One region of the Pectobacterium sp. HCp5_1 genome, then DNA from elsewhere that is predicted to be linked to it. Evidence: predicted binding sites of a transcription regulator. Region 1 holds the regulator's gene; each other region holds the start of a gene.
What was found. The regulator CRP, encoded in region 1, controls carbon source genes, mostly activating them, when cyclic AMP is high. The targets are predictions, from matches to a motif close to ATGTGANNNNNNTCACAT.
Positions count from the first base shown of each region.

Region 1 (3,929 bases):
GAAACGCTGGATAACATCATCGAATCTTTCGTCCTGCGGGAAGGCACCGATTATGGCGAACAGGAGCGTTCACTGGCGCAGAAAGTGGAAGATATCCGCGGCCAACTCCAGTCTGGCGAGGTGGTGTTGGTGTGGTCTGAGTTGCATGAAACCCTCAATATCATGCCGCGTAATCAGCTCAATTCTGGAGGACATGCTCCTTATTGAGCACGCCGAAAGTCGTGAAAGAACGCGCCAAACATGCTAACAATGATGACAATTACGTCTTTTTTGAGGATGCGCGCAGGCCTTCGGTCTACGCGGGCATCGCGATCACGGAGTCACGCACCTTATGTCACATCAGCATCCGATTATTGCGGTTACCGGCTCCAGCGGAGCGGGAACCACAACAACCAGTCTGGCCTTCCGTAAGATTTTCCAGCAGTTTGATCTGCGCGCAGCCCAGTTAGAAGGCGATAGCTTTCACCGCTATACCCGCCCGGAAATGGATATGGCGATTCGTAAAGCACGTGATTCAGGACGCCACATCAGCTATTTCGGCCCGGAAGCGAATGATTTCAGCCTGCTGGAACAGTCGTTTATCGAATATGGCCTGCACGGGCGCGGCCAGACGCGTAAATACCTGCATACCTACGATGAAGCGATTCCCTATAATCAGGTTCCCGGAACATTCACGCCGTGGGAACCAATGCCGGAACCCACCGACATCCTGTTCTATGAAGGGCTACACGGCGGCGTGGTCACTGAGCAAAACGACGTGGCACAGCATGTGGATTTACTCGTCGGCGTAGTGCCGATCGTCAACCTGGAATGGATTCAAAAGCTGATTCGTGACGTTAATGAGCGCGGTCACTCGCGTGAAGCGGTGATGGATTCCGTCGTCCGCTCAATGGAAGACTACATCACCTATATCACGCCACAGTTCTCTCGCACACACATCAACTTCCAGCGTGTGCCTACCGTGGACACCTCCAACCCGTTCGCTGCCAAATCGATTCCGTCACTGGACGAAAGCTTCGTCGTGATTCATTTTCAGGGATTGGACAATATTGATTACCCCTATCTGCTCGCCATGTTGCAGGGGTCCTTTATCTCCCACATCAACACGCTGGTCGTTCCCGGCGGGAAGATGGGGCTGGCGATGGAATTGATCATGGCGCCGCTGGTGCAGCGGTTAATTGAAGGGAAAACCATCGAATAAGCATCGAGATACACGGGGCGACCACAGGGGTGAGGCCTCCCGACGGGAACCTCCCCCGGTGTTTCCACTAATAGCAGGCTTAAGTGACCAGAATGAGTGCCCAGAGAAAGGGATTATTCCAGCACTCTAATTTCGTGGCTGTGCGTCACCTCAACGGCTTTACCCAGCATCAGTGCCACAGAGCAGTATTTTTCCGCCGACAGTACGACGGCTCGCTCGACAACTTTGTCGGTCAACCCTTTTCCCGTCACGATAAAATGCAGATTGATGTGGGTAAATAAACGCGGCGCGTCAGACCGACGCTCTGACGTTAATTTCACTTCACAATCCGCTACATCGTTGCGGCCTTTTTGCAGAATCGATACCACATCAATCGCGCTGCATCCCCCTACAGACATCAACACCATTTCCATCGGACTGGGCGCTTTATCACCGGAATTGCCGTCCATCACTATCTGATGCCCTGATGCGGATTCGCCTAAAAACGTTAAGCCTTCAACCCATTTTACCCGTGCCTGCATGATGCCTCTCCACTAAAAATTTTTTGAAAATTTATACCGTTACTGTACAAAAACCAGCGTTAATCAGCGCTTTGTCATGCTGAAGCGAGACAACACAAGACACGTCCTTCAAGCTGTGTTAAAACGAAAACAGAATAGACCTTTTCTGGACAAACCCAGAAACGAAGAAGATGATGGCCTGGCCAGACATACCCCAGCCACGTTTACGGTGCGGCAAGGCAGCAACCGGAAAATAAAGGGTACAGTGGTTTCAGTATATTCCCTGACGTCATTCTGCCTAGACTGAATTTTATTTTTTTAGCAGTAAAACACGCCGTACAGGGAACTCTGACCCCTGTAATTTGCGCAGTGAATTACAACAGAGGATGATAGCGAATGGTTCTCGGCAAACCGCAAACAGATCCAACTCTCGAATGGTTCCTTTCCCATTGTCATATTCACAAGTATCCATCGAAGAGCACGCTGATTCACCAAGGTGAAAAAGCAGAAACGCTTTACTACATCGTGAAAGGCTCTGTCGCAGTGCTAATCAAAGATGAAGAAGGCAAGGAAATGATCCTTTCCTACCTCAATCAGGGCGATTTTATCGGCGAGCTCGGCCTGTTTGAAGAAGGTCAGGAGCGCAGCGCCTGGGTGCGGGCAAAAACTGCCTGTGAAGTGGCTGAAATTTCCTATAAAAAATTCCGCCAGCTCATCCAGGTTAACCCGGATATCCTCATGCGTCTGTCTGCACAAATGGCAAGCAGACTTCAGGTTACCTCTGAGAAGGTCGGCAACCTCGCCTTCCTTGATGTGACCGGCCGTATTGCCCAAACCCTACTCAACCTGGCCAAACAACCTGATGCCATGACGCATCCAGATGGCATGCAAATAAAAATTACCCGTCAGGAAATTGGGCAAATCGTTGGCTGCTCGCGTGAAACCGTGGGCCGCATTCTGAAAATGTTAGAAGACCAGAACCTGATCTCTGCACACGGTAAAACGATTGTCGTTTACGGCACTCGCTAAGCCCCTGTCGCTGTACCCTACCAATAAAAAAGCGTGAAGCCTCGGCCTCACGCTTTTTTTATGGCGAGCTTCCTGCTCACCACCCTACGGGTCGTTGCTAACGCAACGCTGAAAAACGTTCCCTACGTTTTTTTATGGCGTAACGTAATCAGTTTGCTGCGTTAACAACCTGCGCGACGGCTTTAGCGAATTTCGCCATCCCCTGCACAATATCATCTTCATCAATGATCAACGACGGTACAAAGCGGATCACATTCGGCCCAGCCATCAGCACCATAAGCCCCTGAGACGTTGCCGCCGCCAGAAACTCGCCCGCACGACCATGCCATTGCGGTTTCAGTTCTGCCCCCAACAGCAAACCCATACCGCGAACCTGTTCGAATACACCGAACTGCTGATTGATTTTCTCAAGCTCACTGACAAAGCGATCGTGGCGATCCGCCACGCCTGACAGCACTTCTGGCGTGTTGATAATATCCAGCGCGGCTTCCGCCACCGCACAGGCCAGCGGGTTGCCGCCATAGGTGGTGCCGTGCACCCCAACCGTCATAGCCGATGCGATCTCTTCCGTCGTCAGCATTGCGCTAATTGGGAAACCACCGCCCAATGCTTTAGCCGTTGTGAGAATATCCGGCGTAATGCCGTAGTGCATGTAGCTGAATAGTTTGCCAGTACGCCCCATTCCGCTCTGCACTTCATCAAACACCAGCAGCGCCTTGTGCTGATCGCATAGATCGCGAACACCTTGTAAAAATTCAGGCGTAGCAGGCGTAATCCCCCCTTCACCCTGAACCGGTTCCAGCACGACTGCACAGGTGTGATCGTCCATCACCGCTTTAACAGCAGCCAGGTCGTTGAAGGGAACATGAACAATATCGGCAGGCTTAGGCCCGAAACCATCGGCATATTTAGGCTGTCCGCCGACCGAAACGGTGAACAGCGTCCGACCATGGAATGCATTGTAGAAGGAGATGATCTTGGTTTTATACGGACTATGGCGTTTAACCGCATAGTGACGCGCCAGCTTAAAGGCAGCTTCGTTGGCTTCAGCACCGGAGTTAACAAAGAACACACGGTCAGCAAAAGTCGCATCAATCAATTTGCTGGCGAGGCGCAACGCAGGCTCATTCGTGAAAATATTGCTGGTGTGCCACAGCTTTTCACCCTGCTGCTGCAACGCGTTCACCAATGCAGGATGG
Region 1 is NZ_JAUMIO010000053.1:8,987-12,915, forward strand. Features, by position in the region: gene Q3A88_RS20825 (YheU family protein) at 1-207, shown strand, start outside; gene Q3A88_RS20830 (phosphoribulokinase) at 332-1,201, shown strand; gene Q3A88_RS20835 (OsmC family protein) at 1,315-1,722, opposite strand; gene crp (cAMP-activated global transcriptional regulator CRP) at 2,098-2,730, shown strand; gene Q3A88_RS20845 (aspartate aminotransferase family protein) at 2,879-3,929, opposite strand, start outside.

Region 2 (3,929 bases), on a different contig from region 1:
CACCAGCGCGCCGAATAAATTTGGCATCGGCATAAACCGCGTTAACCCCTAAACCAAAACTGAAATGTTGGTTCAGTCGATACGCGGCGCTCAGGTTCAGGTTTGATGTCAACAGGTCGGTTTCACCGCCGATAGAACCTGCTGCATAGTTATCATTAAATTTAGTCGCCAGGCCATAGTTAGTGGTGGCGGAAGCACCAATCGCCCACTGTTCATTCAGCGGCATGATGAAGTGTAGGTTCGGTACCCAGGCATGTGGTGCGATGTTTTTGGCGCTGGTATCTTGCCCGGTTAGGGAGTTTTTCCCCTGAACATCAATGTCTGGGTTGATATAGGTGACACCACCGGAGAAGGACGGGCGGTCAAACATGGTCATGGTCGCTGGGTTACGGCTGCCGGAAGTCGCGTTGTCGGCTACCGCACCTTCACCAGAAAACGCACGCCCCAGACCCGATGACGAGTATTCATTTAGCTGGAAACCAGCTGCTGACACATTTGCTGAAAACAGGGCCACCGCAACAGCAATTGTGGATTGTTTGAACAGGTTTTTCTGGTTCATGACCAAAACCTCTTTATATGCTTGTTATTTAACGTTGTTACACGGGGTAACAAGGGACGCGCATTGTAGGGGGCGCACTTAGCCTGACAAATCAGACCAGTTGCCAAAGTATAAGTTGGGAATACGACAATGTTGCGTCCGTGTATTAAAAATATTTCCAAAATGATGCAAAATTTAGATCTGCTTAACGTTTTGGTTAATTTGTGTGAAGAGATATTACGCGGTCTTTACTGTCGTATAACACCGTAATGTGATTGATATCACTAAAATTACTGGTCAGCATGAAGTGCTGGCACTGCTTCGGGATGAGGGAGTAAAATATAAGGAAGATAAAAATATTTGAACTGGATCATATCTCCCGCGTTTTAAGAGGAAAGTAGCATGACGAACGTAATCAACAAATGCAGTGCTGAAGAAACCGCAGCCTGCTGCTGTGTCGATGTTGGCACAATTATGGATAACACGGATTGCACGGCGTCTTACAGCAACGTTTTCGGCAATCGTGCTGAGGCAGAAGCGGCACTGGCCGCCCTGACGGAAAAAGCGCGTGCGGTAGAGTCTGAACCTTGTGAAATCGCCAGCACGCTGGAAGAGGTAGACGGCGGCGTTAAACTGGACATCGATTTCACGTTCAGCTGCCAGGCTGAAACGATGATTTTCCAGCTCGGCCTGCGTTAAATCTTCCTCTGGCAGGCATTGCGTTATCGCATCGCCTGCCGACTCGCTTTATTTCCCTTCGTTGTTTCTATCCACCGCTGTTGGTGGTGTCGTCACTTATCAATTCTCCCAATGCGCATGTTAATCGGCCATAGAACCGGTCGGCATGTTGTTGGCGTTCCCCAGAGTGTCGCGATGTCGTCATAAAAACGGCGCAGCATTTCCTCTCGTCCTGCTTCTCGGGCGCTGGCGACGGCAGACCAGGTCGAAATATAGCCAATAAGGGCGTCTAACGGCCACTCAAGCTGGATGTTAAGAGGCGGTGCGGCGATCTCATCAAAAGGGAAGGGGATATCCCGATATCCGTTATCAACCAGCTTACGTTCGGCAGGCCAAAACGGGCCAATCTCTTCGTAATAAAACTGACGAAATCTGTCGTTCAGATCGTCATCAAGCTGCATAACGCCATAGCTGATGAGGGCTAATATTCCCTGAGGGACTGCCACTCTGCGGACTTCCTGATAAAACGCGTCCAGCTTGAACCAGTGTGCGGCCTGCGCTGCGGTAATCAAACTGTAAGTGAGTGGCTGTTCGGGCAGCGTTTCTGCGGGGGAGCACACGTAGTCGATACGATGATGTGCAACGGCGTTGCCTAGCTGACTCACGCTGGGATCGAGACCTTTTACCGCGTCGAAATGTTCAGCCAACTGTCGCGTAAGCTGCCCGGTTCCGCACCCTACATCCAGCGCGTTTTGGGTACTGGGGGCGAGACTGGAAAGGTATTCTGCCAGTTCGGGTGGATAGTGCGGTCGGTAGCGGGCATAGTTCTCCCCGCCTGAGGAAAACCAGTTTCTGTTTTCTTCGGTTGTGTTAGTCATCTTTATCACCTGAGGCGTGTAACTCTGCACGCGCTATCTGTATACGTTTCTCGAAGTCCTGCTGTTCCAACGCAGACGCCAACTCCTCCAGCCCTTTCATCAGCGGCCAACCGGCATCTTTTTCAAGCTGTTCAATGGCGAGGAAAATGGCTTCCCAGCAGGTTTCGAGCTGAGCAACAAGTTGAATGCCTGCTGGCGTCAGCCTGAGGGCAAATTTGCGCCCATCACTGAGCTGTTCGCGTACAAGAATGCCGTCCTGCTCCATTAACGCGACCGACTGGCTGATCGCCCCCTGAGTCAGGTGCGTGGACTCAGTGATGTCCTGCACGGTCTGAGCGCCTGCGGCCATTGCTCGCAGGATAGGGGTAAATCGTGGACGATAATTGAGTGACAGGGCGCGGTAGTTTGCCTCCGAACCTTTATCAACCAGCTCAGCGGTATACCTCAGCAGTTCGCCCAATCCGGGTTTAATTTTCAATATTTCCTCCCTAGTTGGAATAAATACATTAGCGCTAATGTATTTTGTTGGCAAATGCCTTTGCGTAAATAATGTTAATGGTATCGGGGCTGACAACGGCATGTTCTTCACACTTTTGTGTTGCGCAGCTTTGCGTAATGTAACTATCTGGTTAACAATGAAATCAGGTCTGACCTGTTGTGCGCGTACTTTATTTTTGGTTAACAGGAGCGTTTATGAGCGAGGTATTACCTCTGATAACCCGCCGTGGCGATCGCATAGCGTTCGTGAGCGGATTACGCACCCCATTTGCCCGGCAGGCAACGGCCTATCATGGCGTACCTGCCATCGAATTAGGGAAGCTCGTCACCAGCGAATTACTGGTCCGCACTGGGATCGATCCTGAGTTGATCGAGCTATTGGTCTTTGGGCAGGTGGTCCAAATGCCCGAAGCGCCGAATATCGCCAGAGAGATCGTGCTCGGAACGGGCATGAGCGTGCATACCGATGCCTACAGCGTGTCGCGCGCCTGCGCCACCAGCTTTCAGGCGGTCGCCAACGTGGCGGAAAGCATTATGGCGGGTATGGTGGACGTCGGCATTGCCGGTGGGGCGGACTCCTCTTCCGTGCTGCCGATTGGCGTCAGCAAAGCGTTGGCCAGAACGCTTGTGGATATGAACAAGGCCCGGACGCTGAGCCAGAAGTTGAAACTGTTAAGCGGCCTGCGCCCGAAAGATCTGCTGCCGGTTGCGCCCGCCGTGGCGGAGTATTCCACTGGATTACGCATGGGCGATACCGCCGAACAAATGGCAAAAACCTACGGCATCACGCGTGAAGAGCAGGATGAACTGGCGCACCGTTCGCACAAACTGGCGGCTCAGGCCTGGGAATCCGGCGTGCTGCGCGATGAAGTGATGACGGCTTACGTCCCACCTTATGACAAGGCGCTGAGTGAAGATAACAACGTGCGCCATGATTCCGCGCTGGAGCAGTATTCCCGTTTACGCCCGGCGTTCGATCGCCGACACGGTACGGTCACGGCGGCGAACAGTACGCCGCTCACGGATGGCGCGGCGGCGGTGTTGATGATGAGTGAATCTAAGGCCAAAAGTCTGGGGCTCACGCCGCTAGGCTACCTGCGCAGCTATGCATTCAGCGCTATCGGTGTGCAGCGTGATATGTTGCTGGGGCCGGCTTATGCCTCCCCACTGGCGTTGGCAAGGGCTGGTGTGACGCTGGCCGATCTGACGCTCATTGATATGCACGAAGCCTTTGCCGCGCAGACGTTGGCAAATCTCAAACTGTTTGCCAGCGATGAGTTTGCCCGGAATCAACTGGGGAGAAATGCCGCACTGGGTGAGGTCGATCGCGCCAAGTT
Region 2 is NZ_JAUMIO010000002.1:136,928-140,856, reverse strand. Features, by position in the region: gene fadL (long-chain fatty acid transporter FadL) at 1-559, opposite strand, end outside; gene Q3A88_RS02150 (YfcZ/YiiS family protein) at 941-1,237, shown strand; gene Q3A88_RS02145 (class I SAM-dependent methyltransferase) at 1,330-2,094, opposite strand; gene Q3A88_RS02140 (MarR family winged helix-turn-helix transcriptional regulator) at 2,087-2,572, opposite strand; gene fadI (acetyl-CoA C-acyltransferase FadI) at 2,788-3,929, shown strand, end outside.
Region 2: Q3A88_RS02150 (YfcZ/YiiS family protein) is a predicted target of CRP. The motif match lies at 897-914, and genes of this name have one in related genera.

Region 3 (3,929 bases), on a different contig from region 1:
CGTCGGGTTCGGGAACTGTGCGATCAATGGGGGATCTTGCTGATTGCCGATGAGATCGCGACCGGATTTGGCCGCACTGGCAAGCTGTTTGCCTGCGAACATGCGGGGATTTCACCCGATATTATGTGTCTGGGGAAAGCGCTTACCGGCGGCTATATGACGCTCTCCGCCACGCTGACCACTCGGATAGTTGCGGAAACCATCAGCAACGGCGCGGCAGGCTGTTTTATGCACGGCCCTACATTTATGGGCAATCCACTCGCCTGCGCGGCAGCCAATGCCAGTTTATCGCTGCTGGCGGAGAACCGCTGGCAGCAGCAGGTCAAACAGATTGAACGACAGCTGCGAGAAGCGCTGCAACCCTGCGCGAATTCGCCGCTGGTGGCGAACGTTCGCGTACTGGGCTCTATCGGCGTGGTGGAAACACAGCGTCCGGTTAATATGGCGCGGCTACAGCGTTTCTTCGTCGAGCGCGGCGTGTGGATTCGTCCCTTTGGCCGACTCATTTATCTGATGCCGCCGTTTATCATTCAGCCTGATGAACTGCGTAAGCTGACCGATGCGGTCTGTGCCGCGATTCGTGATGAACGGCTATTTGACTGACTACATATTTGTATCGAAGTATTTGGCTCAATAAAGGCTTGAGTGCGGCACGTTTGCTGTCGCCCTCAGGCCATTCACCCCATATCCCCTGCTATGTGTTGCTGTATAACGTTAGCAATGTGCGCTGTAGCACGTAAATTCCATTAGCGTTATGATAATCCCCTCAGCTAATCAGGAATTTCCCATGCGTAATACGTTCATCGTGTGCTGGCAGTATTTACGCGCTTTCGCATTGATTTATCTCTGCCTGCTGGCAGGCAATGCGGTATCCGCGTTACTTCCGTTCACTATCCCCGGCAGTATCATCGGCATGCTGGTCTTGTTCATCCTTCTCGCCTCGCAAATTCTGCCCGCGCAGTGGGTAAAACCAGGTTGCCACCTGCTTATTCGTCACATGGCGCTGCTGTTCGTCCCAATCGGCGTCGGCGTGATGAATTATTACGATCTGGTCAGCCAACAGTTTGGCCCTATCGTCGTTTCCTGCCTGATCAGTACCTTTATTGTGATGTTGGTTGTGGGTTTCAGTACCCAGATAATGCAGCGTGAACGAGCCGTGGCTGGCGATCGTACGCCGCCGAAGGATAATGAATAATGTTCAGCTATTTGTGGTGGTCGCTTCCCCTCACTCTGATTGTCTTTTTCGCCGCGCGTAAACTGGCCGTGCTGACCCGGATTTCCCTGTTGAACCCGCTGCTGGTGTCGATGGCGATTATTATTCCGCTGCTGCTGGTATTGAAGATTCCCTACGAGCACTATTTTCAGGGCAGTAAAGTCCTTAACGATCTGCTGCAACCGGCGGTGGTCGCGCTGGCGTTCCCGCTTTATGAACAGCTGCACCAAATTCGCGCGCGCTGGAAGTCGATCATCAGCGTGTGCTTCATCGGCAGCCTGACCGCCATTATCTCCGGCACGCTGGTAGCGCTGTGGATGGGCGCTTCACCAGAAATCGCGGCCTCGGTGCTGCCTAAATCCGTCACCACGCCGATTGCGATGGCCGTCGCCAGCTCGATTGGCGGGATTCCGGCTATCAGCGCCGTCTGCGTGATTTTTGTCGGTATTCTCGGCGCAGTCTTAGGCCACAGTGTGTTCAACCGCCTCGGTATTAAAACTAAAGCCGCGCGTGGGCTGTCGATGGGCACCGCCTCACACGCACTCGGAACGGCGCGCTGTGCGGAAGTTGATTATCAGGAAGGCGCATTCAGTTCGCTGGCGCTGGTCATCTGCGGGATCATCACGTCGCTAATTGCGCCGCTCATCTTCCCTCTACTCTTGCACGTCGCTGGCTGAATCTAGCGGGGGGATGGTGCGTGCCTCGCACCGCCCCGCCATAAAATTGAGATACATCTCGCATTTAACAGTTAATTTGCATTCCTTTCATTCAACAAAGAGATTTTGATCACAATTTATTGCTACTCTGCTCCCTAACATGACGTCATTGACGGGTAAAAAGAGTACGCCGATATGCATCCACGATTTGAAAACGCCTTCCAGCAATTACCTGCCAGTCTGCAAGCCGCGATCGGTCCCTTGATCGATAAACCCGATTTCGCCGCCATGCTCACCGCAGATGACGTGAATGCCGTCTGCGAAGCCAGCCAGCTAGACGCCGACACGTTGGCCTTTGCGCTATTGCCTCTGGCCGCTGCCTGCGCACAAGCGCCTATCTCGAATTTTCAGGTTGGCGCAATTGCGCAAGGGCTCAGTGGCAATTTCTACTTTGGTGCCAACATGGAGTTCAGCGCGGTTCAGTTGCAGCAAACGGTGCATGCCGAACAAAGCGCTGTCAGCCACGCCTGGATGCGCAATGAGCGTGGATTGCGAGCCGTGACCGTGAACTACACGCCATGCGGCCACTGTCGTCAGTTTATGAATGAATTGCGTAATGCAGCGTCGCTGCGCATTCAATTGCCGGGTCGCCAGCCTGCGGTGCTCAGCCACTATCTGCCGGATTCCTTTGGCCCCGTCGATCTGCACATCGATACCTTACTGATGGATGACGTCAACCACGGCGCAACCTTGCAGAATGTGAACGCGCTTGCACGTCTGGCTCTGGATGCCGCCAACCGTAGCCACGCGCCCTATAGCAAAGCCATCAGCGGCATTGCGCTGGAAACCTCAAGTGGCAACATTTATACCGGACGCTACGCAGAAAATGCGGCATTTAACCCGAGCCTGCCGCCTTTGCAAGTTGCATTGAATCTGATGAACCTTGCTGGTGACGCTCCGTGCACCATTAAACACGCGGCTGTCGTTGAGCGTCGCCATGCGGTTGTCAGCCACTGGGCCATTTCGCAAATTATGCTGGCTGAATTGGGCTGTACCGACATTGAACATCACTTTATTGAGGAATAACGGCAGAGGTCAGCACAGGATTTCAGCAAAGAGAAGTGTGAGAAACGAGAGGTGAATCGATAAAGCCTGCATTTTGACTAAGATGCAAGCCATCTGTAACTATTTAAATTAACAATTCCTGTACATATTTTCTGGGTAATTTAAGATCCGCAACAGTTTTTATCGACAACACCTGAGTTTTTTCTGTTATCCGAGAGTAAAAAGTCATGGAATTAGAATACGAAAGCAAACGTCCTCTCCATATTCCCTACGCTGGCCCAATCTTGCTTGAATTTCCCCTGCTGAATAAAGGCAGCGCGTTTACCGAAGAAGAACGCGCTAACTTTAACCTGCATGGTCTGCTGCCTGAAGCCGTCGAAACTATCGAAGAACAGGCAGAACGCGCCTGGCGTCAGTATCAGGAATTCAAACACGATATTGAAAAACACGTGTACCTGCGCAACATTCAGGACACCAACGAGACGCTGTTCTACCGCCTGCTGGACGGTCACCTCAGTGAGATGATGCCGATCATCTACACCCCGACCGTTGGCGAAGCCTGTGAACACTTTTCCGATATCTATCGTCGCGCACGCGGGCTGTTTATCTCCTACCCTAACCGCGCGCATATCGACGATATGCTGCAAAACGCCACCAAGCAGAATGTAAAAGTCATCGTTGTAACCGACGGTGAGCGTATTCTGGGTCTGGGCGACCAGGGTATCGGCGGCATGGGGATCCCAATCGGTAAGCTGTCGCTGTACACCGCATGTGGCGGTATCAGCCCAGCCTACACTCTGCCTGTCGTTCTGGATGTCGGCACCAACAACCCGCAGCGCCTGAACGATCCGCTGTACATGGGCTGGCGCCACCCACGTATCACCGACGACGAATACTATGAATTTGTTGACGAATTCATTCAGGCCGTTAAACGCCGCTGGCCGAACGTGTTGTTGCAGTTTGAAGACTTCGCACAGAAAAATGCGACACCGCTG
Region 3 is NZ_JAUMIO010000019.1:16,144-20,072, reverse strand. Features, by position in the region: gene bioA (adenosylmethionine--8-amino-7-oxononanoate transaminase) at 1-603, shown strand, start outside; gene Q3A88_RS13930 (CidA/LrgA family protein) at 788-1,195, shown strand; gene Q3A88_RS13925 (CidB/LrgB family autolysis modulator) at 1,195-1,890, shown strand; gene cdd (cytidine deaminase) at 2,065-2,955, shown strand; gene Q3A88_RS13915 (NAD-dependent malic enzyme) at 3,162-3,929, shown strand, end outside.
Region 3: cdd (cytidine deaminase) is a predicted target of CRP. The motif match lies at 1,988-2,005, and genes of this name have one in related genera.

Region 4 (3,929 bases), on a different contig from region 1:
CGAGGATCACGACGACGATCGCCACGTGAATCACTGCGAGACTCATCACGATCGCGGAATTCGCGACGAGGACGGAATACCGGATCGGGTGGCAGAATCAGAGGACGTTCACCCTGCGCCATTTTCAGCAGCGCAGCAGCCAGCGTTTCGACATCCAGCTCTTCCTGCGGTTGCAGTTTTGTCAGCAGTGCACGGTACATGTCCAGATCGCTGCTTTCCAGCTGTTGCTGTACTTTAGCGGCGAATTTAGCCAGACGGCGTTGACCCAGCAATTCTGCATTTGGCAATTCCACTTCAGGAATGGTCAGCTTCATTGTGCGTTCAACGTTGCGCAGCAGGCGGCGTTCACGATTTTCGACGAACAGCAGAGCGCGGCCCGCACGACCTGCACGACCGGTACGACCAATACGGTGGACGTAAGACTCGGCATCCATCGGGATATCGTAGTTCACTACCAGACTGATACGCTCAACGTCCAGACCACGCGCCGCAACGTCGGTCGCGATCAGGATATCCAGACGACCATCTTTCAGACGCTCCAGCGTTTGCTCACGCAGCGCCTGATTCATGTCACCGTTCAGCGCGGCGCTGTTGTAACCGCTACGCTCCAAGGCTTCGGCCACTTCCAGCGTCGCGTTTTTGGTACGAACGAAAATAATCGCCGCATCAAAATCTTCCGCTTCCAGGAAACGTACCAGCGCTTCATTTTTACGCATACCCTGCACCGTCCAGTAGCTCTGGCTGATGTCTGGGCGCGTAGTAATGCTTGATTGAATGCGAACTTCTTGCGGATCTTTCATGAAACGGCGCGTAATGCGGCGAATCGCTTCAGGCATGGTCGCAGAGAACAGCGCAGTCTGATGTTCAGCAGGGATCTGAGCCATGATGTTTTCAACATCTTCGATGAAGCCCATACGCAGCATTTCATCAGCTTCGTCCAGCACCAAACCACTCAGGTTGGACAGATCCAGCGTACCGCGTTTCAGGTGATCCAGCAGACGGCCCGGCGTACCTACAACGATCTGTGCACCACCACGCAAAGCGCGCAGTTGCACGTCATAGCGCTGGCCGCCGTACAGTGCGACGACATTCACGCCGTGCATATGTTTGGAGAAATCATTGCAGGCCTCTGCTACCTGCACCGCCAGCTCGCGGGTCGGTGCCAGCACCAGAATCTGTGGTGCTTTAAGTTCAGGTTTCAGATTGTTCAGTAATGGCAGAGAGAACGCTGCTGTTTTACCGCTACCGGTCTGTGCCATACCCAGCACATCGCGACCGTTCAGCAGGTGAGGAATACATTCCGCCTGAATCGGAGACGGTTTTTCATAGCCCAAATCAGTCAGGGCATTAAGGATAGAGGTGTTCAGCCCTAAATCGGCAAAAGAAGTTACTAAATCAGTCATGTACACGTGCCTCATTAAACATGGCGGCCAGTCTACATAACTCGTCGTGAAAATTTTCAGTCATTTTCATTGAAAAGTGTGAACCGGCTCAAATTGGATTAAAAAGCGAACAAAAAAGCCCTCACCCGTGAAGGTGATAACCGAAGTTTTTCAGGCTGATTAAGTGTTCGTCAGCTATTGCTGGTCCGATCCTGATAGGTCGTCTTGCTCTTGGCCTAATAGCGCCAATTCCAACAATGCATAGCGGTGCTCAACAAAGTTATGAACGTTGTTGGCAACCGTCAGCTTGAACAGCGCCAAGGCGGTGTTCTTGTCCCCCAGACTTAGGTAGTGCTTACCTAAATAGAAGTCAGTTTCACTGAGATGCTCAGCGAGCGAAGTGTTATCCGTAGCTTCTACCTGTAAACGCTGCATCAGTGTTTTTTCACTGATACTGCCCAGATAGAATTCGACAATATTCCATCCCCAAGGCCCTTTCTTGGCGTCGTCATAGCGTTTCTTCAACGCAATTTTGGCCGTCTCTGGATTGATTTCTCGCTCCACAAGATACAGCCACAACGAACGGAAAGGATCATTCGGATCGTCTCGATAAAACGCCAGCAGATCATCCTGCGCTAACAGGTAGCGACCGCCATAATACAAAGCGATGCCCCGGTTTAAACGCGCGTAATTGTAAGTTGGATCAAGCTCTAGTACAGAATCAAACGCTTCATAGGCAGCATCAAAATTGCCTGCCTGCGTTAAATAGATACCCAAATAGTTAAAAACTTCTGGAATATCAGGGCGGATCGTCAGCGCTTGTGAAAAATCATTCCGCGCCAATGCCCGTAACCCGAGACTATCATACAGCACTCCGCGCTCATATAATAGCTGTGCTCGCTCATCATCGGTTAATGCCCGGCTTGCAAGGATTTGTTCCATGCGTGCCAGGATCACTTCCTGCTGCAAAGTAGGCTGTAACGGAATCGCCAATACTGCGTCTTTACGCCAATCCGTGTTGCTGCATCCTGCCAGCATGAGTGCTGTTGCAACATAACACCAGCGCAAGAAAGGCTTCATTTCCCACTCCCGAAGACAAACATTGGATGAACATCCTGTCCCGGACCGCTCAACGCAAGGTCATCCATTCCCTTACGATACACGCAGCACCTTGCCATGATAATCAGGCAAGGTGCCATAAGACCGTTATCTAACAGTCGTTATTCCTCAGAAGACGGTGCTGCAGCTTCCTGAGTTTGCGCAGTTGCTTCTTTGATGCTTAAGCGCACGCGGCCCTGGCGATCAACTTCCAGAACCTTGACCGGCACTTCCTGACCCATTTGCAGGTAGTCAGTCACTTTCTCTACGCGCTTATCGGCGATCTGAGAAATATGCACCAGGCCTTCTTTGCCGCCGCCAATAGCGACGAAAGCACCAAAATCAACGATGCGGGTAACTTTACCCTGATACACGCGGCCGACTTCGATTTCGGCAGTGATCTCTTCAATGCGACGAATCGCGTGTTTCGCTTTTTCGCCGTCGGTTGAAGCGATCTTCACAGTACCATCGTCTTCAATTTCAATAGTCGTGCCGGTTTCTTCCGTCAGCGCACGAATCACAGAACCACCTTTACCGATCACGTCTTTAATCTTATCGGTACTGATCTTGATGGTGTGAATACGCGGTGCGAATTCAGAGATATCGCCACGTGGCGTGCTGATCGCCTGCTCCATCACGCCCAGAATGTGCAAACGTGCACCTTTGGCCTGATTCAAAGCAACCTGCATGATCTCACGGGTAATCCCTTCGATCTTGATATCCATCTGCAGCGCGGTGATACCTTCACGGCTACCAGCCACTTTGAAGTCCATATCTCCCAGGTGGTCTTCGTCACCCAGAATGTCAGACAGAACAACAAAATTGTCGCCTTCTTTCACCAGACCCATCGCGATACCCGCAACGGCTGATTTGATTGGCACGCCCGCATCCATCAGTGCCAGAGAAGCACCACAGACAGACGCCATGGAAGAAGAACCGTTGGATTCCGTGATTTCAGACACCACACGCACAGTGTACGGGAATTCGTTCGCCTTCGGCATAACGGCCAACACGCCACGCTTAGCCAGACGACCGTGACCGATCTCACGACGCTTAGGCGAACCGACCATACCGGTTTCACCGACAGAGTACGGAGGGAAGTTGTAGTGCAGCAGGAAGCGATCGGTACGTTCACCGGTCAGTTCGTCAATATTCTGCGCGTCACGCTCAGTCCCCAACGTTGCAGTGACCAACGCCTGCGTTTCACCACGGGTGAACAGTGCGGAACCGTGGGTACGCGGCAGCACGCCAGTACGTACATCCAGACCACGAATCATGTCTTTTTCACGGCCATCGATACGCGGTTCGCCAGCCAGCACGCGGCTACGTACGACATTTTTCTCAACGTTACCCAGAATTTCCTGGATATCGCCCGCATTCAGCGTTTCGTCTTCGGCTTGCAGAGCAGCAACAACATCAGCTTTGATGACGTCAACTTGTGCATAACGC
Region 4 is NZ_JAUMIO010000006.1:143,496-147,424, forward strand. Features, by position in the region: gene Q3A88_RS07000 (DEAD/DEAH family ATP-dependent RNA helicase) at 1-1,403, opposite strand, end outside; gene yrbN (protein YrbN) at 1,396-1,473, opposite strand; gene nlpI (lipoprotein NlpI) at 1,578-2,462, opposite strand; gene pnp (polyribonucleotide nucleotidyltransferase) at 2,603-3,929, opposite strand, start outside.
Region 4: yrbN (protein YrbN) is a predicted target of CRP. The motif match lies at 1,480-1,497, and genes of this name have one in related genera.